4 regions of the Sphingopyxis sp. C-1 genome follow, and region 1 is predicted to be linked to each of the others. Evidence: predicted binding sites of a transcription regulator. Region 1 holds the regulator's gene; each other region holds the start of a gene.
What was found. The regulator LexA, encoded in region 1, represses DNA repair genes until DNA is damaged. The targets are predictions, from matches to a motif close to GTTCCNCNCTTGTTCT.
Positions count from the first base shown of each region.

Region 2: the regulator LexA is predicted to act here: its motif matches at 4,962-4,977, upstream of SC1_RS02430 (DUF5131 family protein).
Region 3: the regulator LexA is predicted to act here: its motif matches at 4,132-4,147, upstream of SC1_RS02805 (ribonucleoside-diphosphate reductase subunit alpha).
Region 4: the regulator LexA is predicted to act here: its motif matches at 2,324-2,339, upstream of SC1_RS03590 (toprim domain-containing protein).

Region 1 covers NZ_BBRO01000001.1:2,107,680-2,115,343, forward strand. The annotation lists gene SC1_RS09910 (hydrogen peroxide-inducible genes activator) at 1-138, shown strand, start outside; gene SC1_RS09915 (molybdenum cofactor biosynthesis protein MoaE) at 246-686, opposite strand; gene moaD (molybdopterin converting factor subunit 1) at 683-937, opposite strand; gene pgsA (CDP-diacylglycerol--glycerol-3-phosphate 3-phosphatidyltransferase) at 948-1,520, opposite strand; gene SC1_RS09930 (MFS transporter) at 1,680-2,951, shown strand; gene moaC (cyclic pyranopterin monophosphate synthase MoaC) at 3,502-3,975, shown strand; gene glp (gephyrin-like molybdotransferase Glp) at 3,972-5,162, shown strand; gene lexA (transcriptional repressor LexA) at 5,228-5,911, shown strand; gene SC1_RS09955 (ComEC/Rec2 family competence protein) at 5,865-7,664, opposite strand, start outside.
Region 2 covers NZ_BBRO01000001.1:526,901-534,564, forward strand. The annotation lists gene SC1_RS02415 (Eco57I restriction-modification methylase domain-containing protein) at 1-486, shown strand, start outside; gene SC1_RS02420 (GIY-YIG nuclease family protein) at 479-2,962, shown strand; gene tcmP (three-Cys-motif partner protein TcmP) at 3,062-4,222, opposite strand; gene SC1_RS02430 (DUF5131 family protein) at 4,219-4,950, opposite strand; gene SC1_RS22360 (hypothetical protein) at 5,109-5,258, shown strand; gene SC1_RS21760 (hypothetical protein) at 5,255-6,205, shown strand; gene SC1_RS02435 (hypothetical protein) at 6,290-7,399, opposite strand.
Region 3 covers NZ_BBRO01000001.1:615,814-623,477, reverse strand. The annotation lists gene SC1_RS02815 (acyl-CoA dehydrogenase) at 1-1,058, shown strand, start outside; gene SC1_RS02810 (EAL domain-containing protein) at 1,173-3,464, shown strand; gene SC1_RS02805 (ribonucleoside-diphosphate reductase subunit alpha) at 4,188-6,146, shown strand; gene SC1_RS02800 (ribonucleotide-diphosphate reductase subunit beta) at 6,267-7,328, shown strand; gene SC1_RS02795 (hypothetical protein) at 7,451-7,664, shown strand, end outside.
Region 4 covers NZ_BBRO01000001.1:774,362-782,025, reverse strand. The annotation lists gene SC1_RS03595 (DUF2493 domain-containing protein) at 1-771, opposite strand, end outside; gene SC1_RS03590 (toprim domain-containing protein) at 1,096-2,157, opposite strand; gene SC1_RS03585 (hypothetical protein) at 2,363-3,952, opposite strand; gene SC1_RS22530 (sigma factor-like helix-turn-helix DNA-binding protein) at 3,978-4,106, shown strand; gene SC1_RS03580 (FecR domain-containing protein) at 4,103-5,092, shown strand; gene SC1_RS03575 (TonB-dependent receptor) at 5,191-7,664, shown strand, end outside.

The sequences.
Region 1 (7,664 bases):
CACACCGACATCGACACGCGCCCGCTCGATTCGGACCATGATTGGCGCACGATCGCGCTGGTGTGGCGAAAGGGCAGTCCGCGGGCCGAAGAATTCCGGATGCTCGCGGATATCTTCCGCAAGCATAGGGGGGATTGATCACCGAAGATTAGTCACCCCGGACTTGATCCGGGGTCCCACTTGAAGCCGAAGTCGGTGGGTGCGTCAAAAAAGCGGGATCCCCGGTCAAGCCCGGGCTCGACGGCCTAACCCCAGCGCCCCGCGCGATCATGATCCCCTTCGCGCGGTTCGACCCACTGAACCCGCCCGTCGGCAAAGGTTTCGCGTTTCCACAGCATGACATCGGTCTTCAGCCGGTCGATCAGAAATTCGCACGCAGCGAGCGCTTCGGTCCGGTGCGGGCTACTTGTCAGGACAAGGACGATCGTCTCGCCGGGCGTCATCGCGCCGACGCGGTGGATCAGGGTCAGCGCTGAAAGACGCCAACGATCCGAAGCCGCATGTGCAAGGTCCGCAAGCCCCGACGCGGTCATGACGGGATGATGCTCCAGGAAAAGCTCGGTCAGGTCGCCGTCACCGCGCACTCGCCCGATGAAGCTGGCGCTCGCCCCATGCCCGCCCGCATCGTGAAGATCGAATTCGGCGACGATGTCGATCGCTGCCGGCTGGATCGCGACGCGGATCATCCGCCCGTTACCGGTGGGAAAAGCGCGACTTCGCGCGCGCCAGCAAGCGGCGCTTCAGGGCCCATCATCACACCGTCGATCGCCGCGCGAATGCGTCCCGGCTCTTCGAAAGTCGTTTTCCCGCGTGCGTCGCGCGCGGCGAGCCATGCCATGAGCGTACCGATATCGGTAACGCTCGCCGGGAGCTCGACCGCCTCGTCGGGTACTCCCATCCGTTCGCGGACCCAGGAAAAATAGGCGATTTTCAGCATCACCCCACGCTCAATCCATATGCTTCAGACCGACACGCAGATAATCCCATCCGGTAATCAGCGTCAGCAGCGCCGCCCCCCAAAGCGAGATGAGCCCGACGGTCTTTATCCAGACCATCGCGGGCAATGCCCCCGCAAGGATCAGCGCGCCGAAAGCGACAAGCTGAAAGGTCGTTTTCCACTTGGCGAGCTGCGTCACGGGCATCGACACCTGCAGCGTCGCCAGAAATTCGCGAAGACCCGACACGATGATCTCGCGCAGCAAGATCATCAGCGCTGCGATGACATGATAGCCGGTGATGTCGCGCGTAAAGACGAGCAGCAATATGACCGCGGCGATCATGATCTTGTCGGCGATCGGATCGAGAAACGCACCGAGCCGCGACACTATCCCGCGTGAGCGTGCAACATAGCCGTCAAAATAATCTGTAATGCCCATCAGGCAATAGAGGCCGAAAGCGAGCGCATAGTCGATCGGTTTGGGCTGAGCCGACCCTTCGACCACTCCCGGCCACAACAGGAAAAGCAGAATGGGCACCGCAAGGATGCGCGACAATGTCAGGATGTTCGGTAGGCTCAGCATGATCCCTGTCGGCGTGTCCGTTCGAAAATGGGGCCCAAAATCGGCTTTGACCCGGCAAGCCCTAACCGATAAGTCGCCCGTGCGACAACAATATTGCCTCCGGAAAAATCGGACGGCATCGGCGTGGTCGGGATGTCGGGTGATAAAAGTGGATTTTCAATGACCGGTTCTTTTGCGCTGATGAAGCAACGCCGGTTCCTGCCCCTTTTCGCGACGCAGTTTCTCAACGCCTTCAACGACAATTTCTACAAGATGGCGATGGTGATCCTCGTCACCTTTACCATCTACAAGGATCCGGCGACCGAGGCATGGTTCAACGCCCTCGCGGGCGGTCTTTTCATTTTGCCTTTCTTCCTTTTTTCGGCGCTTGCGGGGCAACTTGCCGACAGCACCGACAAGACGCGGATGATCCGCCTGATCAAGACCGCCGAGATTTTCATCATGATTATTGGCGCGATCGGAATCTGGTTCCACCTCGTGCCGGTCATGCTCCTCGCGCTGTTCGCGATGGGAATGCATTCGACCTTCTTCGGCCCGATCAAATATGCGATTCTGCCGCAGCATCTGGAGGAGGACGAGGTTCTTGCCGGGACTGGCTGGGTCGAGGCGGGAACCTATATCGCGATCCTCGGCGGTACGATCGTCGGCGGGCTGACTCCTCCGCATTTCGCCATACCCGGGATCATCGTCGTCGCCGTGATCGGCCGCCTGACCGCGAACTATGTCCCCGCCGCACCTCCCGAAAAGGACGCCGAGGGGCTGGTCATCGATCATAATGTGTTTCGATCGTCCTGGCAGTTGGTCAACGGCACGATGCATATCCCGCGGCTTTTCCTCGCGATCATTTCGATCAGCTTCTTTTGGGCGATCGGCGCAATTCTCGCCGCACAATTTCCACCGCTGGTCAAAAATGCGCTGGGCGCCGACAAGACCGTCGCAACGCTGTTCACCGCCATCTTCTCGGTCGGCGTCGCGATCGGATCGATCGTCGTCAACCGCTTGCTGAAAGGCCATGTTTCGGCGCGTTATTCGCCGGGATCGGTGATCGTCATGGGGCTGTTCGTGCTCGACCTGTGGTGGAATGTGCGGGGATGGGAGCATATCGGTACCGGCCTGATGGGCTGGCGCGAATTCTTGTCGCTGACCGCTGGCGACCGCATCATCCTCGACCTGCTCGGCATCGCAATCGCGGGCGGCATGTTCGTCGTGCCGCTTTACGCTTTCCTGACGACGACCGTCCCCAAATCGCAGACGGCGCGTACCGTCGCCGCGAACAATATCGTCAATTCGGGTTTCATGGTCGCCGCGACGCTGCTCCTTAGCGTGCTGATCGGCCTCGGCCTGACCATCGACGACACTTTGCTGATGGTCGCCGCCATGTGCGTCGGCTCGGCAGCGCTGGCCTGGCGCCTGCACAAGGCGTGCGACTAAGGCTCCCTCGGCCGGTTTGGGATGGGGAGCGGGCGTTAGCTTCAGTCGATGATCGGCGGTTGGTCGATTACCGCGTGGTGAGCCCAACAGTGGAGTGGTATCCGTTCCAGCACACATGCTTCCGCAAGCTCTGAGATCTGATTCTTACCAAACCAGTAAGAGACATTTCCGTCCGTTCTCACTTCCTTGTAGATTGGGACGATCATCACTTCATCGAATAACGCCTCAATCTCGGCTTGGTGAGCAGGCTTGATGCGAACCCGCGCTCCAATCGCCCGCTCCGAGGGCTTCCTATCCGTCGATCCGCGCATTTCTGAACGCTACCGCCTTGATTGCATGTCCGCAATCGGTCGTTACCCGAACTTCGTCATCCCGGGCTTGACCCGGGATCTCGCTTTTCTTGCGCATCGACCGGCCCCCACATCCTCGTCACCCCGGATCAAGTCCGGGGTGACGAGGATGTGGAGGGCAGCAACCGGTCGCAATCGGCCGTCCAAACTCCGCGCTATCTCCTTGCCTTTCCCGCCCCGCATTGCTTCGATCCCAGGCGATGACACTCAAACCGACTCACTTGGACGAAACGGGCGCCGCGCACATGGTCGATGTCGGCGCAAAATCCGCAACGCAGCGCCGCGCAGTCGCCGGCGGGCGCATCGCAATGTCTGCCGCGGCGCTCGAAGCGATCCGCAGCGGCAATGCTCCGAAAGGCGATGTGCTCTCGACCGCGCGGATCGCCGGGATCATGGCCGCGAAACGCACCGCCGACCTGATCCCGCTTTGCCACCCACTCGCGCTGACCAAGGTCGGCGTCGATTTTACGTGGGAAGACAGTGGTATCGCAGTCATAGCTGTCGCTCAAACGAACGGCCCGACGGGGGTCGAGATGGAGGCGCTAACCGCCGCCTCGGTCGCGCTACTCACGCTCTACGACATGGCAAAGGCGCTCGACCGCGCGATGGTCCTCGGCGATATCCGCCTGCTCGAAAAGAGCGGGGGCCGCTCGGGCGACTGGCGCGCCGAATGAGCGCGCTGCTTCCCGTCGAGGAAGCGCAGGCCCGGCTGCTCGCGTTGCGCGCACCGCTTGGCGATGAAAATATCGCCTTTTCCGAGTCGCTTGGTCGCTATCTTTCGCGTGATGTGACGGCCCAGCGCGATCAGCCCGCCGCAGCGCTATCGGCGATGGACGGCTATGCGATCAGGTTCGGCGACCTTCCGGGTCCGTGGGCCGTCATCGGGGAAACCGCCGCGGGCGCTGCGCCCGACCAGGCGGTCGGGCCCGGCGAAGCGATGCGGATATTCACCGGCGCGATGGTTCCTGCCGGCGCCGACACGGTGATCGTTCAGGAAGATGTCGCGCGTGAAGGCGATACTCTGCGGCTGACCGGTGACGGCCCCGGCACGCGCGGGCGCCATATCCGGTCGCAAGCCGCCGATTTCGCAGCCGGCGACTGCCTGCTCCCCGCAGGTACCCGCCTGACCCCCGGCGCGATCGCTGCTGCGGCAATGAGCGGCGCGAGCGAACTCGCGGTGGGCCGGCGCGCGCGGGTCGCGATCCTCACCACCGGCGACGAACTCGTCCAGCCCGGACGCCCGTTGACACCAGGGCAGATCCCCGACAGCAACGGCGTGATGCTCGCGGCGATGCTGGCGGGCGAGGTCGAGGATATGGTTCTTCCGCATCACGTCCGCGACGACCGCGACACCCTTGCGAAGATTCTCAAGGAGTTGGCGCGACGTCACGACGTCATCGTGACCGTCGGCGGTGCGTCGGTTGGCGATCACGACCATGTACGCGGCGCGCTGGACGATGCCGGCGGGCAGCTCGATTTCTGGAAGATCGCGATGCGTCCCGGCAAGCCGCTGATCGCCGGAACGCTCGGCGACGCAATCCTGCTCGGCCTGCCGGGCAACCCCTCGTCGGCCTTCGTCACGGCTACGCTGTTCCTCTTGCCTCTCGTCCGCCACCTTGCGGGCGCGGGCGCGCCTCTGCCGCCTGTCCATCGGGCGCCGTTAGCCGCTCCCCTCGCCGAAGGCGGTACGCGCCGCGACTATCTTCGCGCGCGACTCGAAAGCGGTCGCCTGACGCCAATGATCGGGCAGGAGAGCGGCCGCACCCTGCCCCTTGCCTCGGCGAACGCGCTGCTGATCCGCGATATCGGCGCGCCCCCACGCAATGTGGGCGACATCGCGGATTATCTTGTCATCGCTTGACAAGTTCCGCTTTGTTCCACTATCGTTCTCAATATGTCCGGAATTGGCATCATGGAGAACGACCGATGTTGACCGCGAAGCAGCATGAACTGCTCCACTTCATCCAGGAACGCCTCGATTCGAGCGGCATCTCGCCCTCGTTCGAGGAGATGAAGGAGGCGCTGGGCCTCAAATCGAAATCGGGTATACATCGACTGATAAGCGCCTTGGAAGAAAGGGGATTTCTCCGCCGTCTTCCAAATCGCGCCCGCGCTCTCGAAGTGCTCAAGGTGCCCGAAGCCGCGAAACCTGTCGTGCGTAACGATCGCGACAATATCGTCCCGCTCCGCAAGCCAGCCCCGGCGCTCAAGCCGATCGCTGCGAACGACGTTATCGAGATCCCGCTCCACGGCAAGATTGCTGCAGGCGTCCCGATCGAGGCGTTCGAGGATCACAACAACCTTGCCGTTCCCGCCGCGCTGCTCGGCTCGGGCGAACATTATGCACTCGAAGTATCGGGCGACTCGATGGTCGAAGCGGGGATTTTCGACGGCGACTATGCGCTGATCCAGAAAGCGAGCACCGCGCGCGAAGGTGACATCGTCGTTGCGCTCGTCGACGGGCAGGATGCGACGCTCAAATATTTCCGCCGTGAGGGGCAGATGATCCGTCTCGACCCGGCGAACGCGGCCTATGAACCGCAGCGCTATCCCGCCGAACGCGTCATCGTTCAGGGCCGCCTGTCGGGACTGCTTCGTCGTTACCACTAAGCTGCTGCGGCAGCCGCCAGGGATGGCCGTCGCCCGCCTTAAGCGTGGCGACGGCTTCGGGTACCTTGCCGAGGTAGATTGCAAGGCCGCCGCTGGTAGCGAGACTGTCGCGATCGATTGTCATCCAGCGCCCGGCGCACTCGCGCGGTAACCAGCGGTCACTGATAACGATATCGGCCGCGGCGCAGGCATCGGCCATATCTGCACCCTCGATCCGGTCGCGCCCGCGCGAGGCGAGAATGACATGACGCGCGGCCCCCTGCCCCTGGCTCCAGCGGCAGAAATCGCGATTGCATTCGACATGATCGAGGTCGGCCAGGCTCGCGAGCGGCATATCGGTCCCTGCGGCTTCCGCCATCGTGTCGCGAATATAGTCGCCCGACCGGTCGCGCAGCAGCGCATAGCTGCCATCGGGCAGCGCCGCGGCAATATGGCGGCCGTCGCCGGTGACGAGCAGATCGGGGCGCGGCTGAAAGAGCAATGTCGCCGCGCCGATCGCGAGCGGAACGAAGCCTGCCCGGCGCCAGCCCGTTTGCCAGAGCAAAACCCACAGCCCGCCAAAGACCGCGAGCGCGAAACCCCAGGGCGGAAAGCTTGGCAAGGTAGCGACGGCCCCGGGTGCATCGCTGACAACATACGCGAGCCCGAGCAGAAGGCGCAGCGCCTGCTCAGTCACCCACCACAAGGGCGCGCCAAGCCCGATGCAATCGAACAGCAGCGCAAGCGCCTCGAACGGCATGATGACAAAGGTCGTGAGCGGAATAGCCACCACATTGGCCATGGCCCCATAAACCCCCGCCTTATGGAAATGAAACAACGCAATCGGCGCCAGCGCGACTTCGACGACCAGTCCGGTGACCAAGAGCCCCGCGACAGCGCGCAAGGTTCGAAAAGGCCACGGTTCATCGCGGCGTGCCAGAAATGCGCGCATCGGGCGGCTTTCATGCAGCGCAATGATCGCGGTGATAGCCGCGAAGCTCAGTTGAAAGCTTGGACCCGCAAGCGATTCGGGGCGCCAGACCAGCACGATCAGCGCGCCCGCCGCAACCAGTCGCAGCGTCAGCGCTTCGCGTCCCATCAGGAACGCCACGAGCACGAGCAAGGCGGCGATGAACGACCGCAGCGTCGGCACCTCCGCCCCTGCGAGCAATGTATAGCCGCCGCCGGCCAGCGCCCCGGCAGCAGCGGCGAGGGGCAGGACATAGCCGGCGAGCGCCAGCCGCCGGCTCAACGCAAACAGGCGCAGGGTCAGGAACATCGCAAATCCGACGACCGCGGTCACATGCAGCCCGCTGATCGACAGGAGATGCGCCAACCCGCTGCGCCGCATCGCCTCCTCATCCGCCTCGCTGATCGCGCCGCGGTCGCCCGTTACCAGCGCGGCGGCAATGCCGCCGGACGAACCCTCGATCTGATCGTGTATATGCGCACTGAGCCGCGTACGCAGCGGCGGCATAGTCGGCCCGGACGCCGACGTCCGAGAGATGTCGCCGAGCACAGTCCCAACGGCCCCGATCCTGTCGAACCACGCGCGCTGCGCGAAATCATAGCCCCCGGGAAGGCTGGCCGTAGGCGGCGGCATCAATCGCGCTCGGACGCCGATCATTTCACCGTCGGTGAGGCTCACCGCCTGCTCGCTACCTAGCGTCAATCGCACCCGCGGCGGCAGGTCGCTGCGCTTCTGCGGCAATGCGAGAATACGGATCTGCCCTTTGGCCGGCAGCGGCTCGGCCCGCTCGACGATCGCGGAAAA
Region 2 (7,664 bases), 1.6 Mb from region 1:
CGGGTCAGAAAGTCCCAAGAGGACGATCTGAAGATTTACCAGAATGGCGGATCGGGCTTCGTAAAAAGAAGCGACGTGAATTCGGGAAGCCAATACATCGATAAATGGAAAATCTATACGGGCCGGGCGGCACCTGGAACGGGCAACAAGGATACATATCCCCACCGGATCATAAGCACACCATTTCTTGGTGAACCTGCCTCGATCTCATCAGAGACGTATCTCGCCATCGGACCCTTTGACACGAAGGAAGAGGCGAATAGTGCCCTGTCTTACCTTTCCTGTAAGCTGACCCGTCTCTTGATCCTCCTCCACAAGCCGTCCCAGGACACAACGCGAAAAGTCTATGCCTTTGTTCCAACGCAGAATTGGGACAAGGTTTGGACCGATGATGAGCTCTACGAAAAATATGGCCTTAACGACGAAGAGATTGCTTTCATCGACTCAATGGTCCGGCCGTTGGAGGTGGACCTAATCGATGCCTGACACCTTCTTCCCTCCGAAGCCCGATATCGAACCCAAAATCTACGCGTATCGAGACAAGAGCCCTGCATATGACGGTATGCTCAAAATCGGATTCTCAGCACGCGATGTGGAAGGACGCGTCGCGCAGCAATATCCGACGAAGCGGCCTGGCGATTTGCCTTACGAGATCCTGCTCGAGGAAAGCGCTGTGTGGAGCGACGGTGGCTCTTTCACCGACCGCGACATCCATCGCTACCTGCGGAAGAAGGGCTTCCGCAACCCGGCCGGCGAATGGTTCGAATGCGAAGTTGATGATGTTCTCGCTGCCATCCTGGCGGTGCGCGAAGGCATCGACAATGACGACAGCCGCACGCAAAATTTCAAAATGCGGCCGGAGCAGGCCGCCGCGGTCGAGAAGACGGCCAGATATTTCTCCAGCTTCCGGGATGAGGGAACGAGCGAGACGCCGCATTTCCTTTGGAACGCCAAGATGCGCTTCGGGAAGACCTTCGCCTCCTATCAGCTCGCCAAGCGCATGGGATGGAAAAAGGTGCTCGTCATGACCTTTAAGCCAGCTGTGCAGAACGCTTGGGAGGAGGACCTTAAGAGCCACATCGACTTCGAAGGGTGGCAGTTCGTGTCTCGCGGCGGGCTGTCCGAGGACGATGTTGATATGACTCGTCCCATTGTGTGTTTCGGCTCCTTCCAGGACTTCCTTGGCAAAAACTCGGCAGGAGGAATCAAGGCCAAGAACGAATGGGTGCACGCGACCAACTGGGACTGCGTGATCTTCGACGAATACCACTACGGTGCTTGGCGTGAGAACGCGAAGGAGCTGTTCGAGGCGGAGGGACGCAAGGAGATGGAGTTCGCTGAGGGCGAAGGTCTGGACTATTTCTCCGAGGAAAACATGCCGATAACTACCGGCGCCTACCTCTACCTGTCCGGAACCCCATTCCGTGCGATCGCGTCCGGGGAGTTCATCGAGGAGCAGATCTACAACTGGACCTATTCCGACGAGCAACGAGCCAAGGAGCAGTGGGAAGGCGATGACAATCCCTATGCTTCGCTGCCGCGCATGGTTATGCTGACCTATCAATTGCCCGAAGCGATCCGCGAGATTGCAATGCAGGGCGAATTCGACGAATTTGACCTCAATGCATTCTTTTCCGCCGAAGGCGAAGGAGATGAGGCCCATTTTAAATATAAGAACGAGGTTCAGAGCTGGCTCGACCTGATCCGTGGATCATACGAGGACACGGCAGTCGACGATCTCCGGTTGGGCAGGGAACGGCCACCAATGCCATTCTCGGACGCCCGTCTTCTCAGTCTCCTGTCGCACACCTTTTGGTATCTCCCATCGGTCGCGGCATGCCACGCCATGAAGAACCTGATGTCCGAGCGCCAGAACCGCTTCTACCACGACTACAATGTCATGGTCTGCGCCGGCAGCCGGGCTGGTATCGGTGTCGCCGCGCTTCAGCCGGTGCTGGACGGCATGGAGGACCCGCTCAAGTCGAAGTCGATAACGCTCTCCTGCGGCAAGCTGACCACTGGCGTTTCGGTGAAGCCATGGACCGGCATCCTGATGCTTCGCAACATCTCCAGCCCGGAGAGCTACTTCCAAGCTGCATTCCGCGTGCAGACGCCGTGGGTGGTCCAAAACCCTGATTCTGTCTCTCCGACTAAGCGGGAAATCGTGAAGCAGGAATGCTATGTTTTTGACTTCGCACCCAACCGGGCGCTCAAGCAGGTGGCCGACTACAGTTGCCGGCTGAATGTTGACGAATCGAATCCCGAGCGGAAGGTCGAGGAATTCATCCATTTCCTGCCCGTGCTTGCGTATGACGGGAGCTCGATGCGCCAGATCGACGCGGCCGGTGTTCTCGATATGGCGATGAGTGGAACGACAGCGACCCTGCTGGCGCGGCGCTGGGAGAGCGCCCTGCTGGTCAATGTGGACAACAATACCCTGCAGCGCCTGATGAACAACGATGCGGCCATGCAGGCGCTGATGAAGATCGAGGGTTTTCGTAACCTCAATCAGGAAATCGAGACGATCATCAACAAGTCGGAATCGGTCAAGAATACCAAAGCCGCAGCCAGCGATCGCGATCTTTCAGCGAGGGAGAAAAAGCAGCTCAGTGAGGAAGAAAAGGAATACAAGAGCGTTCGCAAACAGATTCAGGAAAAGCTGATCAAATTTGCAACGCGTATCCCGATCTTCATGTATCTTACGGACCACCGTGAGCGTAGCCTGAAAGATATCATTACCCAGCTAGAGCCTGGCCTTTTTAAGAAAGTGACTGGCTTGACGATCAAAGATTTTGAGCTGCTGGTCAGCCTCGGCGTATTCAACAGCGGGCTGATGAATGACGCAGTTTACAAGTTCAAACGCTACGAGGACGCTAGTCTGTCATACACGGGGATAAATCGCCATTTGGGCGCCGATATAGGCCTCTACGACACAGTAATTTCGGCTGACGAGTTGATCTGAATGTAATGTCTTGGTCCAGGACGTTGCCATCTGAAGATACTCTGCCCTGAGTGTTTCAGTGGACTGGAAAAATAACTGGATCGTCCGCACACCACACGCCTAGGTGGCCAATAGCTGATAGTCGTCTGACGGGACGCGTTTATTTGCCGCCCATCCGGTGAACCCAATTTCGCCTGACTTTTTCAACGCGGCGGCGATTGCGCCTGCATCGGTCTTGCGGATAGCGTGGTCCGCTAGCAGTCGGGGCCAGACCTTACCCCACCGGCTTCCGGGCTCCGTTTCTGCGATATGAAGCAACGATTGCTTAGCAGCCTGACGCTGGTCGTCGAGGAACTGGCGATGGGTCACGGGCGCAGTTTCCCAGCTGCTGTCGAATAGCGAGCCTTGTCCGGCCGTTTCCCGCCTTTGAAGCGATCGCTGTCCCGAAATCATCGACTGCGCTTCCAGCGCCTTGATCTGACAGTCCCGAAAGACGGCGATGCCCGGCGGTTCACGCGTGCCATAAACTAGGAAGTAGAAAGTGCGGTTGGTGCCAGGGTAGCGGATGTCGACATCAGCGACATATTTATAGCCGCCTACCAATTTCACCGCCTCTTTGAAGCATGCAAGGAAGGCAGCCTTACGCTCGGTCGGCCCCGCGGCGTCAGCAGATGCTATGCGTGGCCTCCAATCGATACCCGGGAGAAGGCGGTCGTAGACGTCGCCCAGGCTTGCAAGCGTCGTGAACCTGTTGGCGAAGTCAAACATGAAATTGAACACGACCTCGCTCTGGGGACGGGCCAGCAACGGGCGAAGCGCTTCGAGATCGAGCTTGAAGCCCTTGGGATCGATGAGTGAAAAGGTGAACGCCCGGCTGGGAATCCGCGCCGCGATCTGTGGGGCAACATTGAGGAAATCGCCGCGATAGGGGTGGACGGTGGCGTGAGGAAAAAGCGTTCCAATCGTTTCGAGTTCAGCAAATGGCTGTGTCTGCTTCTCGACCAAATGAGCCGTCATCCTGACGTTGCGCCAATGCTGGGGCATATCCAGCCAAGATTGACGAGCATCGGTCATGCTCTGCAGTGCGATGCCGAACGAAGTATCTGCGTAAGCCTCGCCTCCGCTCTTCCACGGTCCCGAATAGCCATCGACATAGACGACTTCGTCGTAAGCGCTGGCAATCTTATGAATCAGGCGCTCGAGGTAGTTACGCAGGAAATGGTGTTTGACGAAGGCCTGCTCGCGACCGGCATAGTGCGGCGGGACTTCGATATCGATCATGCCGCCGCCAAGATCGGCATCTCGTTCCATTCCCGGCCATCGAGCTCGCGCCCACCGGTCTTTGGTCTGATGCCGCCCCATTGCTTAAAGAAGAAGGCGACATGCTGCTCTTCGCACTGTCGCTGAATTTCCCGAACCCATTCAGGATTCATCGGCCGTGCGCCAGGCCCGCTCTCGCCGCCGACGATTACCCAGTGAATGCCCGAAAGGTCCATTCTGCCGACGGGGGCGATCAGCGGCTCTATCGATAGAAAGCGAACGGATGCCGGTGCTTGGCGTATATGCTGGATTCGCGACTTAGCCTTCGCATCCTCGACGGACGTGCCGAGCCAAATGTGCTCGGGCGCCGACCGTTCCCCGTAACGAGACTTCAGATAGTCCCGCATCAACGAACTACGTTTCGTCAGGACCTGGAACGTATGCCAATCGGCCCTTTCCATCGTGGCGAAGACCTTGTCGATAAAGCCACGGGGCACCTGCTTATGAAACAGGTCGCTCATCGAATTCACAAAGATCATACGCGGCCGACGCCACGCCAACGGCTGAGCAATTCGTTCTGGCCTTAGGGTAAGGTCAAAACCTGCTTCGAACGGATGGTTGGGCACTCCTCGGAACCTCTCCGAGAAGCGTTTGGCATAACAATTGTCGCACCCAGCAGAAATTTGCGTGCAACCTGTCACGGGGTTCCACGTCGCATCTGTCCATTCAATGGCGCTGCCGTCCGCCATAGCACTCCCTCAGAACACATGAAGAACGATGCCACAGTAGGAATCGGCTTGCAACGAACACCATGCGGGATCGCCCCAATATCTGACAGCATTCCGTGCCGGTTGGGTCACTACATGGAGATTTGGTGGCCCGATCTAGTGCTCTGCCTCCGTCCGCCATGCAGCTGGCGCATGGTCAAACACCCACAGGTGCCAACTGCACTTGCCGCATCGGCGCAATCTGGACGGCGATCGTCGGCGTCAGTGCATTGACCGCGAAGACGTTTCGCAAAATTCGAATAAATCCAAAAAAGGACATGAAAAAATGAATACACCCGACTTCTCGGGGATCGACCCGCTGCGCGTTCCTGAAGCTCGCCGCCGTGTTGCTGCTCTGAACGAATACCTGAGCCTTCCCAACCCGTCGTCAAATGATACCTTGCGTATCGCGGCCTCGATCGGTCTCAGTCGAAGCCAGTTTTGTCGCTTAGCGCGAGTATGGCGGGACCATCAGGACGCCAGCCTGCTGGTCGTAGGGAAGCGCGGTCCGGCTAACCGAAAGTATAATGTCGATCAGCGCGCCGTCTCGATTGCCCAAGAACTGCTGGCCGAGGCTGGTCCGACTGCAAGTCTTGCGCTGATTGCTCCCCAAATCGAAAAGCGATGCGCTGAAGCAGGTATCTCACCGCCAGCTCGATCGACAATCAATAACTACATAAAGGCCGCTCGAGCTGGAACAGCGGCGCCAGCGGCGGGGCCTCCTCGCATCGTGGTTGGTCGTATGTGGTTTCATATTCCAATTACCGCAGCCGGCTCCGATGATATGCCCACCCTTCTCACCGCGGTTCTACTCCCAGAGCGTATCGTGGTAGCGCACGGAATCTCAGCAGATCCATTGTCGCCGCCGTCGGTAAATGACCTGATCGACAGGCTGGCCGGTGTCAGTTCGTCCGATAGCGAGGCACGGGAGCTTCTACTTGATCCCGATGATCGCCGCGTCGGCAGTGAGGCTCTCGCGCGCGCGGGCCTCGGCAGCACAAGATCCTACAATCGCTCAGTCCAACGAGAATTGTCGAAGGCGTTCGGGGGCTCACTTGGCCCACTTGCTGTCATCCATCAACGCGGAATGGCGCGCCCTGCGACCAAGCGGGTAATTACCCGTCATGACGAGCCGCTGCCTGTTGAGAATGCAATGGAAATCATAGAAAATGCAGTGCTTTCCCATAATGCATCCATCTGCATGGCCCCAGTCAGGTTTTCGTTGGCACCATATTGACAGATAGGAGCAACCGCTCGTCGGCGTGCCTGCGCATTAACGTCAGATATACTTGTCTTCGAGGCCAATCGGAGTTCGACGTTATCATGTAGCGAGAACGCGGAGCGCCTTTGCCAAGCCGTCCGGCATCACCGAACGCCCGGAATATTGACCCAATCTTCCCAAAATGTCGGTGTTGTGTTGCTCGACCGCAATGGTTAGCGCCGTGCGCGCGGCATCATCGGTCCAAGGGGTCATGTCGCCATTGTCAGGAGAAGCCTGACCCTTTTCAGTTCGTCCAGGAGTAATCTCGATGCGACCAATGCGGGGTCCGACGAGCTTCCGGAAGTAGCGTCCGTAGCGGGTGGGCGCGATGTTAATTCCTGCACCGAGATCAGCCTCTATTAGCCGCGACCGAAACGCAGCAGACCGCTCGCGGTCGTCCCCCACCTCAATGTCGATCCTAGTCAGCCGGTCGGCCCATTTTAACTCGGACAACATGCCTTCAATCCGCTCGATCGCGTTCCGAGCAGCTTGCCGATAGCCTTCAATTTCGTTGGTTGTGCCGCCTGTCCATGCGCCGAGGATCAGTTGGGTGCCCTCGTCGATCAACGTGAAAAGAATGTGAGGTCGTCCGTCCGCCCGCGGGAGATTGATTGCAGATAGTCCCAGCTTAACTGCATGTCCGGCCTGTCCGGTCGCCTGCTTGCGGCGCAATTCTGTCTCCACGATGCTGCGCAAGCGGGTCGACCCAGGGAGCTTTTGCTCATCGATATCGGCGGCGTCGACCAGTAAGCGGACGAGTTCACTGACGCTCGCGCCGTCATTCATCGCAACCACGTCAGCGACCACAGCCTGTAGTGCATTTATTGCCTCTGGGTCCAAGCGCTGGCGCGATGCCGGGGACCCGGCGAACGCGCCCAGTGACGCCAGAGTTCTCGATTCGCGGAATTCCGCCGATATCGTATAGAAGCGGGTGCGGCTAAGGCCGGACGCTTCGAGCGCCGATCCCAAAGTTATGTCGCCAGCCTGCCAAGCAAGAATGGCTTCCAACCGTCGGCGCGCTCTCGTGCGCTGCGCTGGCGTCATCGCGGTCCAGACCGCGAGATCCGAATCGGAGAGTGATTCGGGGAAAGCGCCTTCTGAGGTTTCCTGATTCTGACCGCTCAAATTCAAATCCAAGATTTTGCTGCCATCGGGCTCACTGCGAAACACCCTACGGGTGATACATTGAAATTTCGGCGCTGCAAACCAATTTACAGATGAGAATGGGATTTTGATTGACAGATAAGAACGGGATTTACATATAAGAATGAACTCAGCTCGGAGGTTCAATCATGTCCCGTCAAATTTGCGAAATCTCATCCCTTCAACCTGACCGCGATGAAGCAAGCAGAAGCGCCGACCCAGTCGAAACGCACGAAGCGGGAAATTTTGCCGTGGAAGGTTTCGATCACGATGCGGCTCAATGTGACAATCA
Region 3 (7,664 bases), 1.5 Mb from region 1:
TTTCGCTTTTCCTCGTCCCCAAATATCGCCTCGATGCCGACGGCAAGCCCGCGCATTCGAACGGCGTCCAGTGCGCGTCGATCGAGCATAAGCTCGGCATCCATGGCTCGCCGACCGCCGTCATGGTCTATGGCGAGGACGAAGACTGCCTCGGCGAGATCGTCGGCGACGAAATGGGCGGCATGCGCGCGATGTTCGTCATGATGAACAACGCCCGCCTGATGATCGGTTGTCAGGGCATCCAGATCGGCGAGCGCGCGACGCAGCAGGCGCAGCGCTTCGCCGCCGAGCGCGTCCAGTCGTCGCTCGCGGGCTCGCCCGACCGCACCCCCGTCACGATCGACCAGCATCCCGACGTCCGCCGCATGTTGTGGCGGATGCGCGCCCAGACAGAGGCAGCGCGCGCACTCACCTATTACGCGGCAGCCCAGATCGATTTCGGCAAGCTCGGCGACGAAGCCGCCGCGATGCGCGCCGACGTGCTGATCCCGCTGGTAAAGGCGCATGCGACCGACATCGGCTGCGAGGTCGCCAGCCTTGGCGTGCAGGTCCATGGCGGCATGGGCTTCATCGAGGAAACCGGCGCCGCGCAGCATTATCGCGACGCGCGCATCGCCCCGATCTATGAAGGCACCAACGGCATTCAGGCCGCCGATCTCGTCGGACGCAAGCTCGGCATGGCGGGCGGCGATCTCGTCCGCGGCCTGATCGACGATATCGCAGCGGGTGCGGCCGATTTCCCCGAATTGCAGCAGTTGGTCGATGCCTGCCGCGCGGTCACCGACTGGATGATCGGGGCCAACACCGGCGACCGGCTTGCCGGCAGCTATCCCTATCTCACCATGCTCGCCACGGCGACCTGCGGCTGGCTGATGGCGATCCAGCACAAGGCGGCGCGCGCGGCACTCGATGAGGGCAGCGGCGACCGCGCCTTCCTTGAAGGCAAGATCGCCTCGACACGCTTTTACCTGCAACAGATCGTCCCCACGGCAACGGGTCTTGCGGCCTCGGCGCTGGCCGGCGACGCCGCGCTCGAACCGCTGCCGGCGATCGCCTGAAACCTCTGGAATCCTGCGCCTCGCGCCCCGGCTCGGGACGCAGGATTTTGTTCATAATTAACGCGATGATAACCATCTGGAGCTAGACGCGACCGGCAATTGCTGGAGACGTGCGTGCCCATCCCGGTCAAAAGTCTGATCATCAGCTGGCGAACCATCGCGCTCTCGCTGCTGCTCAGCGTGATCGTCGGCTTTTCGGCGATCGGTGAGCCGGTGGACCGCGTGATCGAGGCCGCAATCGGGCGCGCCGCGTGGCGCCCCGTATCGGGCGACACCGTCATCGTCGGCGTCGACGACAAGACTCTGCAGTCATTGCAGGATCAGGAATTCTCGGTCGCGAACCATGCGCGGCTCATCCGGGCCGTCGACGACGCCGGTGCGAAACGCCTGTTCATCGACTTTTCCTATTATCGCCGCCTGACGCATCCCGACTATTCCAAGGTCGCGGCCGCCGTTCGCCGGATGGACGACCGGGTCGTTCTGGCCGTGCCGGCTGCAAAAATGACCGGATCCGACGTAAAAGTCAGCTATTGGCCGTCGCAGGCGATGGGCGACCGGGCCGTGCGGGCCTGCATCTGCTGGGAATATGAATTCTGGCAGGTCTGGCGCGTTCCCCTTGCGGTCATCGCCGACGGCCGCCATCTGCCGAGCTTCGCGGCGTTGCTCGCGGATCGCCCGCTGGACAAGCCCGGGCTGTTCCTGCTCGATTTTTCCTACGATACCTCGACCATCACCGAATATAGCGCGATCGACGTGTTGAACGGCCGCGTGGGGCGCCAGCAGCTCGCCGGTAAATATGTCATTTTTGCTCCCACCAACGCCTCCTCATCGGATCAGCACTTCCTGCCCGGGCACGAAAAACTGCCGGGAGCTTACATCCATCTGATCGCCGGCGAAGCGCTGAAGCGTGGCAATCCCGTCGACATCGGATTTTTCCCGGGCCTTGCCCTCACCTTTGCAATCCTGCTTGGCGCCCTCGCGGTCCGGCGCGGCCGGTGGTTCGCTTGGGCGGCGTTTGTGACGACGTCCGCGCTGATCGCTGCCAAGATATTCCTCGGCCTCTCGCTCGTCTCGACCCAGATCGGCGCTGCGTGCTTCCTTATCGCCGCGCTTAGCGCAAACGTCTCGCGTACCCGCCGCCGCGCGTCGGCACAGCGCGAAAACCCCGTCTCGGGCCTGCCCAATTTCGAGGCGCTGCGCTCGCAGGCCGCTTTCGGCAGCGCCACCGTCGTCGCCGCCAAGGTCGTCAATTTCGAAGATCTCGCCGCCTTCATCCCGGGCGACGGGATCGGCAAGCTCGTCGAACAGGTCACGCGCCGCCTCCAGCTCGCGTCGCAGGGCACGACGCTCCATCACGATCTCGACGGCACCTTCGCCTGGCTCGTCCCCTATTATCAGCACAGCCAGATCGAGGGGCAGCTCGCGGGCCTTGCCGCGCTGTTCAACGCACCGCTCACGATTGGCGAATTGCGCGTCGACGTCGCGATCGCCTTCGGGGTCAACGACGAGTTTGAGGGATCGAACGCGCAGCGCCTCGCCGCCGCGCTCGTCGCCGCCGAACGCGCGATCCGCACGCGCTCGCTGTGGACCAAATATACGTCGCGTCAGAAAGAGGATGCCGGCTGGCAGCTCAGCTTCCACTCGCAGCTCGAGGACGCACTCACCGGCGGCGACATCTGGGTCGCCTTCCAGCCGCAATTTGAAATCGCGACGAACCGGCTCGTCGGCGTCGAGGCGCTCGCGCGCTGGACGCATCCGACGCGCGGCCCGATCCCGCCCGACGAATTCATCGTGCAGGCCGAAAAGAGCCAGGACATCTATCGCCTCACCCTGTTCGTGATGGATCAGGCGATCCGTTCGGCGGCGCAGCTTCGCGAGCGCGGCATCCATATCAACATGTCGGTTAACCTGTCGGCGAGCCTGCTCGACCACAGCGACCTCGTCGGCACGATCCGCGTGATGCTCACCGCGCACCATTTGCCGCCCGAAATATTGACGGTCGAAATCACAGAAACGGCGCAGATCGAAAACAGCCGCCAGGCGCGCCATACACTCGCGCAGCTTCGCCGCACCGGCATCCGCCTGTCGATCGACGATTATGGTACCGGTCAGTCAAACCTCGAATATCTCACCGAGATCGAAGCCGACGAAATCAAGATCGACAAGCGATTCGTCATGACCATGCGCGATTCGCAGCGGAACCTCGAAGTCGTCAAATCGACGATCGATCTTGCGCACCGTCTCGGGGCCGTCGCGGTCGCTGAAGGCATCGAAGATGCCGAAACCGTGACGCTGCTCGCCAATCTCGGCTGCGATGTCGGTCAAGGCTATCATCTTGGAAAACCTCAACTGTTTTCCGAACTGACCGCGACGCTAAGCGCCTCCCCCCAGAACCGCACAGCATAACTGCCAAAATGGCGGTAATCATGTTGGTTAAGACTCGATTTACCATATCGATTAAGGTATATGCTCCGTTAACTGTTCGTCGTGGGCAGTGCCAACAGGAGATCTGACATGGGTTGGTTCTGGAGATTTCTCGGCGGCGGCGGCACCGGTAACGGTGGCGGCGAAGCGTAAGCCAGAAACGAGATAAAAAAGGGTCCCGGACATTTCCGGGGCCCTTTTTCTTTGCCCGGAACACGCGCGCGACCGTGCGCTGAATACGACCCGATCGATGCATTTCCTGCGGCGCGAGCGGCATGCCCGCTGCCCCGCTTGTCCGGGCTCGCGGCCGCAAAAAAATTTGCCCTTTCGGACGGCCGGCACCGATCCGCGCGCAAAGCCGCGGAATGCCTTGCCCTCACCGCCCGGCACGTCCATCAGCGTCGACGAGACGAATCAAATTATCGACGAGTTGAGTCCCCGTTCTGTCATTTACCGTCTTGCATCGTCGCGCCGACGTGGCACTATAGGTGGTGGGTCAACCACGGGGGCACCCCAATAAATTGTATCAGGCTGCAAGTGGCGGATTTCCGTCGTCCATCCCATATGGACACGGGAAAACCCTTCATGCGGCCAAAATAAGTGCCCACGGGACAGGTTTAGATGCTAGGATCGGGGCTTCGCCCTGAGTCGAACAAGACAGGAACAAAGCGCACCGGGTGCGCGTTCAAATCGGGGGCGAGTAAGATGGATTTTCGGGAAACGGAACGGGTGGAGACGAGCGACGTGGCGACGATGGAACTGGCAAAGAATGACGCTCCGGCAGCGCCCGAATCGACCGGCGAATCGCTTGCCGATGCGGCGCCCGCGGCCAAGCTCAACGACAGCAGCGAGCCCAAGGTCCACGCGCGTCGATTCGACATCGTGACCGATCGCAGCCGCGACGCGCTGCTCACCGACTTCGGCAAGGAAACGCTCGAGGACCGCTATCTCCTGCCCGGCGAATCATATCAGGATCTCTTCGCGCGCGTGGCCGACGCCTATGCCGACGATCAGGATCACGCCCAGCGCCTGTACGACTATATCTCGAAGCTGTGGTTCATGCCCGCGACCCCCGTCCTCTCGAACGGCGGCACCGGCCGCGGCCTGCCGATCAGCTGCTATCTGAACTCGGTCGACGACAGCCTTGAGGGGATCGTCGGCACGTGGAACGAGAATGTCTGGCTCGCCAGCCGCGGCGGCGGCATCGGCACCTATTGGGGCGCGGTGCGTGGCATCGGCGAACCCGTCGGCCTCAACGGCAAGACCAGCGGCATCATTCCCTTCGTCCGCGTGATGGACAGCCTGACCCTCGCGATCAGCCAGGGCTCGCTCCGCCGCGGTTCGGCCGCCTGCTATCTCGACATCTCGCACCCCGAGATCGAGGAGTTTCTGGAGGTCCGCAAACCCTCGGGCGACTTCAACCGCAAGGCGCTGAACCTCCACCACGGCGTCCTCATCACCGACGAGTTCATGGAAGCCGTCCGCGACGGCGCCGAATTCAACCTCCGCAGCCCGAAGGACCAGAGCGTCCGCGGCACCGTCGACGCGCGCGGCCTGTTCCAGAAGCTCGTCGAAACGCGCCTCGCAACGGGCGAGCCCTACATCATCTTCATCGACCAGGTGAACCGCATGATGCCCAAGCATCATCGCGACCTGGGGCTCAAGGTCACCACCTCGAACCTCTGCTCGGAAATCACGCTGCCGACCGGCCGCGACCATCTGGGTCAGGATCGTACCGCGGTCTGCTGCCTCTCGTCGCTCAACCTCGAAACCTGGGACGAGTGGAACGGCGACAAGCGTTTCATCGAAGACGTGATGCGCATGCTCGACAATGTCCTTCAGGACTATATCGACCGCGCCCCGCCCGAAATGGCGCGCGCCAAATATAGCGCCAGCCGCGAACGCTCGGTCGGCCTTGGCGTCATGGGCTTCCACAGCTTCCTGCAGGCGCGCGGCCTGCCGTTCGAGGGCGCGATGGCGAAATCGTCGAACCTGCGCGTCTTCAAGCATATCCGCGCGCAGGTCGATCAGGCGTCGATGCTGCTCGCGAACGAGCGCGGCCCCTGCCCCGACGCCGCCGATCAGGGCGTGATGGAACGTTTCAGCTGCAAGATGGCGATCGCGCCGACCGCGTCGATCAGCATCATCTGCGGCGGCACCAGCGCGTGCATCGAACCGATCCCCGCGAACATCTACACCCACAAGACGCTCTCGGGCAGCTTCTCGATCCGCAACCCGCACCTCGAGGCGCTCCTCGTCGACAAGGCGAAGAACAGCGACGCGGTGTGGAACTCGATCCTCGAACGCGGCGGCAGCGTCCAGCACCTCGACTTCCTGACGCAGGACGAGAAGGACTGCTACAAGACCAGCTTCGAGATCGACCAGCGCTGGCTGCTCGAACTCTCGGCCGACCGCACGCCCTATATCGATCAGGCGCAGTCGCTGAACCTGTTCATCCCCGCCGACGTCGAGAAATGGGATCTGCTCATGCTCCACTATCGCGCGTGGGAACTCGGCATCAAATCGCTCTATTATCTCCGCTCGAAATCGGTGCAGCGCGCCGGCTTCGCGGGCGGGGTCGAGGCCGACAACACGCCCGAGGCCGCAAAGTTCGAACTCTCGGCCGAGAGCACCGATTACGACGAGTGCCTCGCCTGCCAGTGACGCTCCCGCCGCGTGAACCCCGGCGAAAGCCGGGGCCCAGCGCGCGGTAACGCAACATAGAATGGGCCCCCGGCTTTCGCCGGGGAGCACAACAAAAGATCAGACCCGAGGATAGCCGCTATGCCGTTGTTAGAAGCCCGCAAGACCTACAAGCCCTTCGAATATCCGTGGGCCTATGATTTCTGGAAACGCCAGCAGCAGATCCACTGGGTTCCCGAGGAAGTGCCGCTGGGCGAGGATTGCCGCGACTGGGCGCAAAAGATCAGCGATCATGAGCGCAACCTGCTCACGCAGATTTTCCGCTTCTTCACCCAGGCCGATATCGAGGTGCAGGATTGCTACCACGACAAATATGGCCGCGTGTTCAAGCCGACCGAGATCAAGATGATGCTGACCGCGTTCAGCAACATGGAGACGGTGCATATTGCGGCGTACAGCCACCTGCTCGACACCATCGGCATGCCCGAGAGCGAATATGGCATGTTCCTCGAATATGACGAGATGCGCGCCAAGCACGACTATATGCAGCAGTTCGGCGTCGAGAATGACGAGGATATCGCCCGCACGCTGGCGATGTTCGGCGGCTTTACCGAGGGGCTTCAGCTCTTCGCCAGCTTTGCGATGCTGATGAACTTCCCGCGCTTCAACAAGATGAAGGGCATGGGCCAGATCGTCAGCTGGTCGATCCGCGACGAAAGCCTCCACTGCGAAGGCATCATCAAGCTGTTCCACGCCTTTACCAAGGAACGCGACTGCCTGACCAAGGCGGTGAAGGAAGACATTATCGACACGTGCCAGAAAACGGTGCGGCTCGAGGATGCGTTCATCGACCTCGCGTTCGAACAGGGCCCCGTCCCCGGCATGACGCCGAAGGAGATCAAGCGCTACATCCGCTACATCGCCGACTGGCGCCTTGGGCAGCTTGGGTTCCAGCCGATCTATATGATCGACGAACACCCGCTCCCCTGGCTCGCCCCGCTGCTGAACGGCGTCGAGCACGCCAACTTCTTCGAAACCCGCGCGACGGAATATTCGAAGGGCGCGACGCGCGGCGACTGGAACACCGTGTGGTCCAGCTTCGACAACCGCAAAAAGGCGAAAGCCAACGACGACACCGGCGCCCTCGAAGCCGACGCCGACGGCGAAGACATGTTCGCCAAGGCCGGCATCGCCGCCGAATAAGCCATCAGCCCCTCCCCAGACGGGAGGAGCCCTATTTGCGAACCCCGGCGCAAGCCGGGGCCCACCGACCAAAGAGCCAAGCCCGCGAGCAAACGCAGGCCAACAAGACGTCAGAGGCCAAAATGACCGACAAGCAAAAACAGAAACTGCTAATCCTCAGCCAGCCGCAACGCGCGACCCTCGAAGGCCTCTCGAACCGCCGCCCCCAACTCCCCACCGACCCGATCCGCGACGAACTCGTCGCGCTGGGCCTGGTCGTGAAACAGGGCGCGAAATGGGCGCTGACCCAGACGGGCAAGAAGGTGCTGGCGGCGAGTTCGAACCGGCGCAACTCGG
Region 4 (7,664 bases), 1.3 Mb from region 1:
GAAGGCCACCTGCGGCACGCCGCGGGTGTCGGCCCAGCAGGCGGCAGCGCGTTCGGCGCCGGTCGGCGTTGCGCCGTGCATCAGGACCATGTCGGCATGGCGCGCATGGACCTTGTCGAGCGCCGACCAGATATGGCGATGGTCGTTGCACGCGGGGCCGCCGCTGAACGCGATGCGCGTGCCCTCGGGGATCAGGGATTTCGCCTTTTCGCGGAGCCGGCGATCCATGAAGTCGCGGCTGTCGATCATCGCCGCGGTCATCGTGCTGTGGCGGACGCGCGATCCCGTCCGCGGCAGCCAGGCCTTGCGGGCATGGATGCGAAATTGTTCGGCGGCGCATTCGCGGAAAAATTCCATCGTGTCGCGCCGCTCGATCATCGTGACCCCCTCGGCAATGGCGCGCTCGAGTTCGACCGAACGGATTTCGCTGCCGTCCTGTTCGCGCTGAAGCTCGCGCTGCGCCTGTTCGTTGCGATCGAGTTCGCGCTCGGCGCGCTCACCGGCGCGGTGAAAGATGTTGACGACGCTCCAGAGCAGATCCTCGAGATCGGGTTCGATCCGGGTATCGACGAGACAGCCGGCCAGCGCGTCGAAGATGTCGGCGACCGCGCCGCCGGCGAGCCGGTCGTCGGGAAGCGGCCGCCCGTCGGGTTCGTCCTCATAGGGCCGATGACCGTAAAGCTGCATTTCCTGAAGGAGCCAGGCGCTGGCGCCGGGTTCGAAGGGTTCGCCGGATGCGGCGGGTTCGGGAAGATCGGGCTCATATTTCATGTCGCTTCTCGCAAGTTGGAGCCGCGCCTTCCGCGGCCTTCGCGGCGACCGCTTGCGGGACGCGGGGCGGGACCGCACCGCAAGGGGGCTCGCCCCCCGCGCGGCCGAAGCGCCAGCGAAGGATGGCGGGCGAAGGCTATTTTGATTCGCGATGCAAAGGGGCGCAGCCCCGGCGGAAAATAGCCGCACGGCAAGCCATTGCGACCCCGCCCCGCGTCGCGCAGTCGCCCTCCAGCGAAGGCCAAAGGCGCGGCCTTACGCGTTGCGCAGAAGCAGGCCGTCCCGATAGCCGACCTGCCCCGCCCCTTCCGTCCCGGCGTTCGCTCAGCCCGGGAGAAAGCGCGCTGCGTCGTCGGCGCGCAACTGAAGCCGAAGAAGGGCTGCGAGCCGCTGACGCCCCAAGGCACACAGGTCGCGATTGAAATCGTCGCGCTGAGGCCGAAGCGGCACGACTTCGACTGCGGACGATGGTGCGCATTCGGCCGATATCTGCGCAGCCCGTTCGACGAGCGACCGCAGCGCGCCTTCGCCTGCACGGTCATCGTCGCAGGCGACATAGAGTCGGCGAAGCCCCCGGGGCAATTCGATCGCGGCGAGATGCGCGGCCGAGAGACAAGCGATCGCCGGAAGGCGCGGCATGAGCTGACGGAGCGACAGGATGGTTTCAATGCCCTCGCCTGCTGCCATGACGGGACCCGCGTCGCCGAAACGGACGCCATGCCCCAGCAGATGGCCCATAGCCCGGCGCGGACAAGCGACGGGCGCCTTGCCGCCCGCCGGATCGAGCCAGGTGCGATGAACGCCGACGATCGCGCCCGCCGCGTCGGTGACCGCCGCGATCATCGCGGGCCAGGCCCGCCGAACGTCGGGTGCGTCGTCCTGCGACGCCCGGTAATAGCAGGACGGATGAAAGCGCAGCGTGCCCTGGTCGTCTGGCCGCTCGATCCCACGCGCGGCGAGATAGGTCGCCACGGGCGTGCCGATGATGGAACGCGATGCCGCCCATAGGCGCCGCGCTGCAGCGGGCGTTCCGCCCGGCGCCTTGCGAACGCGCGGATTCGCCGTCACCGGGACCTCAGGCTGGGGCAAGCTCAGAAAGCGCCGCGCCTCGGCCAGCGTTTCGCGCATGAGGCCATGGCCGCAGCTGGCAGCGATGACGTCGAGCAGATCGCCATGCTCACCGCTGGCGGCATCGGTCCATTTGCCTGCCTGGCCACGCGTATCGCCCGAAGCCGACAATCGCACGTAGAGACTGCGACCCGGGGCGCCCCGAACGTCGCCGACAAGCCAGTAACGGCCTTCACGCCGACCATTGGCGAGATAGCGGCGGCAAACGGCCTCGGCATTTTCCGCAAGGCGGCGAGCGATGTCGGAGGGACTGTCCATGGGGCTCCTCGGCAGCTGGCGCTGCGTCCACCGACAAGCGATCGGACGACACAGGCATGCGGCGCCGACAGCCCCTGCCGGCAGATGGCGGGAAGACTGCCACAAGGCGCACGCGGAATTCAACAAAATGCGGCAGCGACCGGCGGACCGGTCGCTGCCGCAATTCGGAAAAAAGGCGGAACGGCCGAAGCCGCCCCGCCCGATGTTATTCGGCTGCGACAGGCCAATCGTCCTGATCGGCTTCGCCGCTATCAGCTTCCGCGCCGATCTCGTCGACCTCGGCCGCGGCGACAGCGCCTTCGACCGGGACCTCGCCTTCGGAAGCAATGTCGGTTTCAGCATCGGTGCCCCCTGCGGCGGCACCTCCGTCAACGGACGTTTCGTCGGTCGGCGTACGCAGCGGTTCGGGCAGCCAATCGCATTCTTCGAGCAGCTTCTCCGCTTCGCGCGCCATGTCGGGCTTCTTCAGATGGTCGATCATGTCCGCGAATTGCGCGCCGCGTGCCTCGGTAACATCGGCGAGCAGCCGCGCCTTGGTGACGCCCCGGAAATAGCCCTCCGCGGTAGGCCGCCAGCCCGCCGCGAGGACGTCGAGGTTGACGGCGCGGGCCAGGACATGGCTGTGCGCGATGCGACGGTCGACGACGCGCGCCGAGACGCGCCCGTTGCCATATTTCGGAACGATCTCGGCCTGCGCATTGACGCCGAGCGATGCACAGTGCGCGAACAGGCTCGCCTGCTCGTTCGCGTCGAGCGCGAGGAGAGCGTCCCAAAGCGCGGTGTCTTCGTCAGGAAGACGGTCCCGCCAGGCTTCGTGCCGGGCATCGATCGCGCGCGCCGGTGCGCATTCACGAAGCCCCGTCGGCTCATTGGTGAAATATACCGTCGAGGCCGACAGTTCGAGACAGGTCTCATTGCTGGTGCGATAGAAGACCGCCAACACGAGTGCATGCAGGACCGCCGCGAAGGCCGCCTGCGGATTTTGCGCGAACGCGTCCTGCAGCGCCAGCGTACGCCAGGCGGTGAGGTCGGATACGAGCCGTTCGGGCAGCGGCTTCAAGCCTTCCTCTTCGGCATCGTCGCCGCCAGCGCCCGGATCTGCCGCACTGTCGCCATCGGCAGAAGGCGCGTCGCCTTCCTCTCCCCCGGTCCGTTCGTCGTCGCCGTCCGCAGTTCCATCCTCTTCGACAACCGGCTCATCCTCGGGCCGCACGAAGCCGCGATCGATACGGACCGTCCCGTCATAATCGACCGACACGAAGGCGCCGCCATGGACCATCCCGGTTTCGTCGAAGATCAGCGGCCGATCGGTCAGCGCCCCGATTTCGCTCTCGATGGCTTCGAGCCGTGCGTGCACTTCGGCGGGCACGTCGGGCTCCTCGGACCATTGGTCGGACAGCTTGTCGGCCTCGGCTTCGAGCTCGGCGAGCTTCGCTTCTTCTTCGGCGGTCATCGCGACCTCGGAGCTGACGAGACGGCGGAGACCGCTGGTTGCGCTCCATGGCAGGTCGATCGCGGTCTGCACCCACAGCCAGCCTTCCTTGCCGATATGCGCGGCGACGGCGCCGAGCTTTTCATCGACGAGCCGGTCGAGCAGCGCCGGGTCGGTCAGCCAGCCGCCGTCATCGGCCTCGAACAGGTCGCGCACGATTCCGCCGCCCGCGGCGAGATAGGCGTCGACGGACACGAAGCGCACGCGCTTGTCGGCGGCGCGCACGCTATTCTCGGTCAGCTTCTGGCGGATGAAGGATGGCGACTTGTTGTAGCTGTGCGCGAGCATCTCCCACACCTGCACCTGCCGCTCATGATCGTCCGTCCTTATGCACCGGGTGGACGAACTCAGTTATCGCGAGATACATGAGTTGCTTGGCATCAGCATCGCGACGGTGGAATATCATATGATGAAGGCGCTCAGTCAGATTTCGAAGGTGGTGGACGGCGGCCGATGACCAACAGAAACGGCGACGACCATCCGGTCGATGAAGTCGCCCAGGCTTGGCTGATCAAGATGCGCGGCGAAGATGCCGGTGCCTTGCGTGGAGAGTTCGAAACCTGGCTGCTCGCATCGGCCGAGCATGCCGAAGCCTACCGCCGCGCCGAACGCCGGATGTCGGCACTGACAATCCTCAAGACATCGGCGCGCCACGGAACCGGTCATGCCCACGAGCGGCGGGGCCTGGTTCGCGGCTGGCTGCCCTGGGGCGCCGCCGCGACGGCAATTGCGCTGCTGATCCTTGCGTTCGGGGCGGGAGGCGCCTCCCTTCCCGGCCAGCCGGGCGCCGCCTCGATCGCCTATGCCGCCGAACCACTTGTCACGCAGCGCGGCGAAATCCGCACATTCAAGCTCGCCGACGGGTCGCGTGCCACGCTCGACACCGACAGCCGGCTGGACGTCGCGTTCGGAAATGGCGAGCGAAGCGTCCGGCTGGTCAAGGGCCGGGTGCGTCTTGCGATCGCAAGGCAGGATGTCCCGCTTCACATTGCGGCGGAACGCGGTGCGACCACCGCAAATGATGCCGAGATCGATCTGAGCATCGACGAGGCCGGCACCGTTACCGCTGCCCTCCGACGCGGTGACGCCGATTGGCGTCCGGATATGAAATCCGGCGCGGCGAAGCCGCTGTCTCGAGGCCAGACGCTGACCTATCGGCGGGATGGCCAGCTGCAACCTGCGGGAGCAGCGACGCCCGACATTCCCGTAAACTGGCCCGAAGGCTGGGCGGACTATCGTTCGATACGGCTCGACCGGCTGGTTGCCGAGGCCAACCGTTACGCCGTCCGCCCGATCTTGATCGACGACGGCAAGATTGCGGCTCTCGAAGTGTCGGGACGCTTTCATATCAGCCAGACCGAGGTTTTCGCCGAACGGATCGCCAGCCTGTTCGGCCTCGGCATCGATCGCAAGGCAGACGGGGTCCATCTGCGCCGCCGATAATTTTTTCACCGATCGACTAAGGACCCCCTCTTCGCCCCGTCAACGCACCCCCACTGGCCGCCTGCCTGAAGCACGGCCGAGATTTTGGGGGAGTGTTTATGTTGAAGAAGTCCCGTTCGCTGGTTGCGCTGCTGGTGGGTACCGCCGCCTGTTTCACGCCGGCGGTCGCGCTGGCAATGCAGGAGCAGCGCCAGTCCTATGACATGCCCGCGCAGGATCTGGGCGACGCGCTGCGCGGCGCCGCTGCGATCGCCGATATCGAACTTTACGCGTCCTCGCGCGATCTCGAGGGAAAGACGGCGCCGCCGCTCAACGGCAAGCTGACGCCGCGCGAGGCCATTGAGACGCTCCTGGAGGGGAGCGGGCTCGTCGCTCGGTTCGATGCCCGGTCGGTCATGATTTCGAGTGGCGATACCGTAAGCCCCACCGATGCAGAGGTCATCATCGTCACCGGCTCGCGGATCGCCGGCGCGCCCGCCGCTGCGCCGGTCATCGAAGTCACCTCCGAAGACATTCGCAATGCGGGGCATGCCGATCTCGGTGAAGTCGCCCGCAGCTTGCCGCAGAATTTCGGCGGTGGTCAGAACCCGGGCATCGGATCGGGCCAAGGCATCCCGAATGAAAATGTGAATGTGAACGGTGCCTCGACCTTCAACCTGCGGGGGATCGGCCCCAACGCGACGCTGACGCTGCTCAACGGCAATCGCTTTGCCTACAGCGGCAACAATAGCGTCGTCGACATCAGCGCGATCCCGGTCTCCGCGGTCGACCGCATCGAAATCGTTACCGACGGAGCCTCCGCGATTTACGGTGCGGACGCCGTCGCGGGGGTCGTCAACATCCTGCTGCGCAAGGATTATGAGGGTCTGACAACGAGCGTCCGTCTCGGCGCGTCGACCGATGGCGGCAATTTTCAGCAACAATATACGCTGCTCGGCGGCGCCAAATGGACGGGGGGCGGGTTCATTGCGACCTATGACTATTTCGACAACAGCGCGATTCTTGCTCGTCAGCGTGATTACACGTCGAGCAGCAATCCGGTATCGACGCTCTATCCCGACCTCAAGCGCCACAGCATCCTGCTGAGCGGTCATCAGCTGCTGGCGCCCGGCGTCAATCTCAAGGCCGACCTCATCTACAAGCGCGGCGACATGCGGTCGGTCCGCGGCCTGATTGTCGACCGGCCCGTCGAGGCGCGTGGCAGCCGCGTCGTCAACAAATTCGAGACATTCGGTGTAGCGCCGTCACTCGAAGCTGAACTCGCAGGAGGTTGGACCGCTAGGCTCACGGGTTTTTATGGCAGCGACGACACGCTCGGTCTGACGCAGAATTTCACGAACAACGTCGCGATCCAGAATGTCCGGATCTTCGACAACCGAAATGTCGCGGTGGAGGCAGGCGTCGAAGGACCGCTCTTCGGGCTTCCCGCCGGCGATGTCCGGCTGGCGGCAGGCGCAGGCTGGCGGCGCAACGAGATCGACGCCGAGATCACGCGGCGGCGCATTCTCGCGAGCCGCGAGAATAAATTCGCCTATGGCGAGCTGTTCGTGCCCCTCGCAAGCCCCGCGCAAAATCTTGGATTCGCGCACCGCGCCTCGATCACTGCGGCGCTGCGCTGGGAAGATTATTCGGATGCGGGCAGCATCGTCACACCGAAGCTCGGCTTCGTCTACGCTCCGGCGCCAGAGGTCAGCTTCGGGGTATCGTGGGGACGTTCGTTCAAGATGCCGACCCTGCTCCAGCAATATAGCGGCTATATCGCGATCCTCTACCCGGTCGCCGGCTATGGCAGCCTGTTCCCGCCGGGATCGACCTATGTCGCGCTGGCGTCCTCGAACCCTGACCTCGGTCCCGAACGATCGGAGAGCCTGACGCTGAGCGCGACCTTCCGGCCCTCCCCGCGGCTCCAGATCGTGACCAGCCTGTTCAACCTCGACTATCGCGATCGCGTTGCGCCGCCCTTCGCCTCGTCAGTCGGTGCGCTCACCAACCCGCTGCTCGCGAGCCTCGTCAGCTTTGATCCGACAAGCGCCGAACTCGACGCAGCCATCGCCGGTGCCTATGCCCCGCTCGCCAACGCGACGACTGGCGCGTATAATCCGGCCAATGTCGTCGCGCTGCTCGACGGCCGCGACCGCAACATCGCCGAGCAACGCTTCCGGGGCGCCGACCTGTCGATCCGCTACCGGGCGCCAATGGGCAACGGCCGCTCCCTGACGCTCACCGCTGGCGCGACATGGCTGGATAGCCAGCAGCGCCTCCTTCCCGGCCTGCCCGCGACCGACCTTGCCGGGACCATCTTCAACCCGCCGCATTTCAAGGCGCGCGGCGGCGCGAGTTTCGGCGACGAACGATTTACCCTCGCCTCCTTCCTGAGCTTTACGGGTGGGGTCACCGACAATCGTCGCGCAGTGCCAGTGAAGATATCGCCGGTCGCGACCCTCGACCTCACCGCGCGGTTCAAGCTTGCTGACCTCGCCGACGTGTCGCTGAGCGCGCTCAACATCTTCGACGCGAAGCCCGACCAGACTGTCGTCGCCGGCGCGGGAGATACGCCTTTCGATTCCACCAA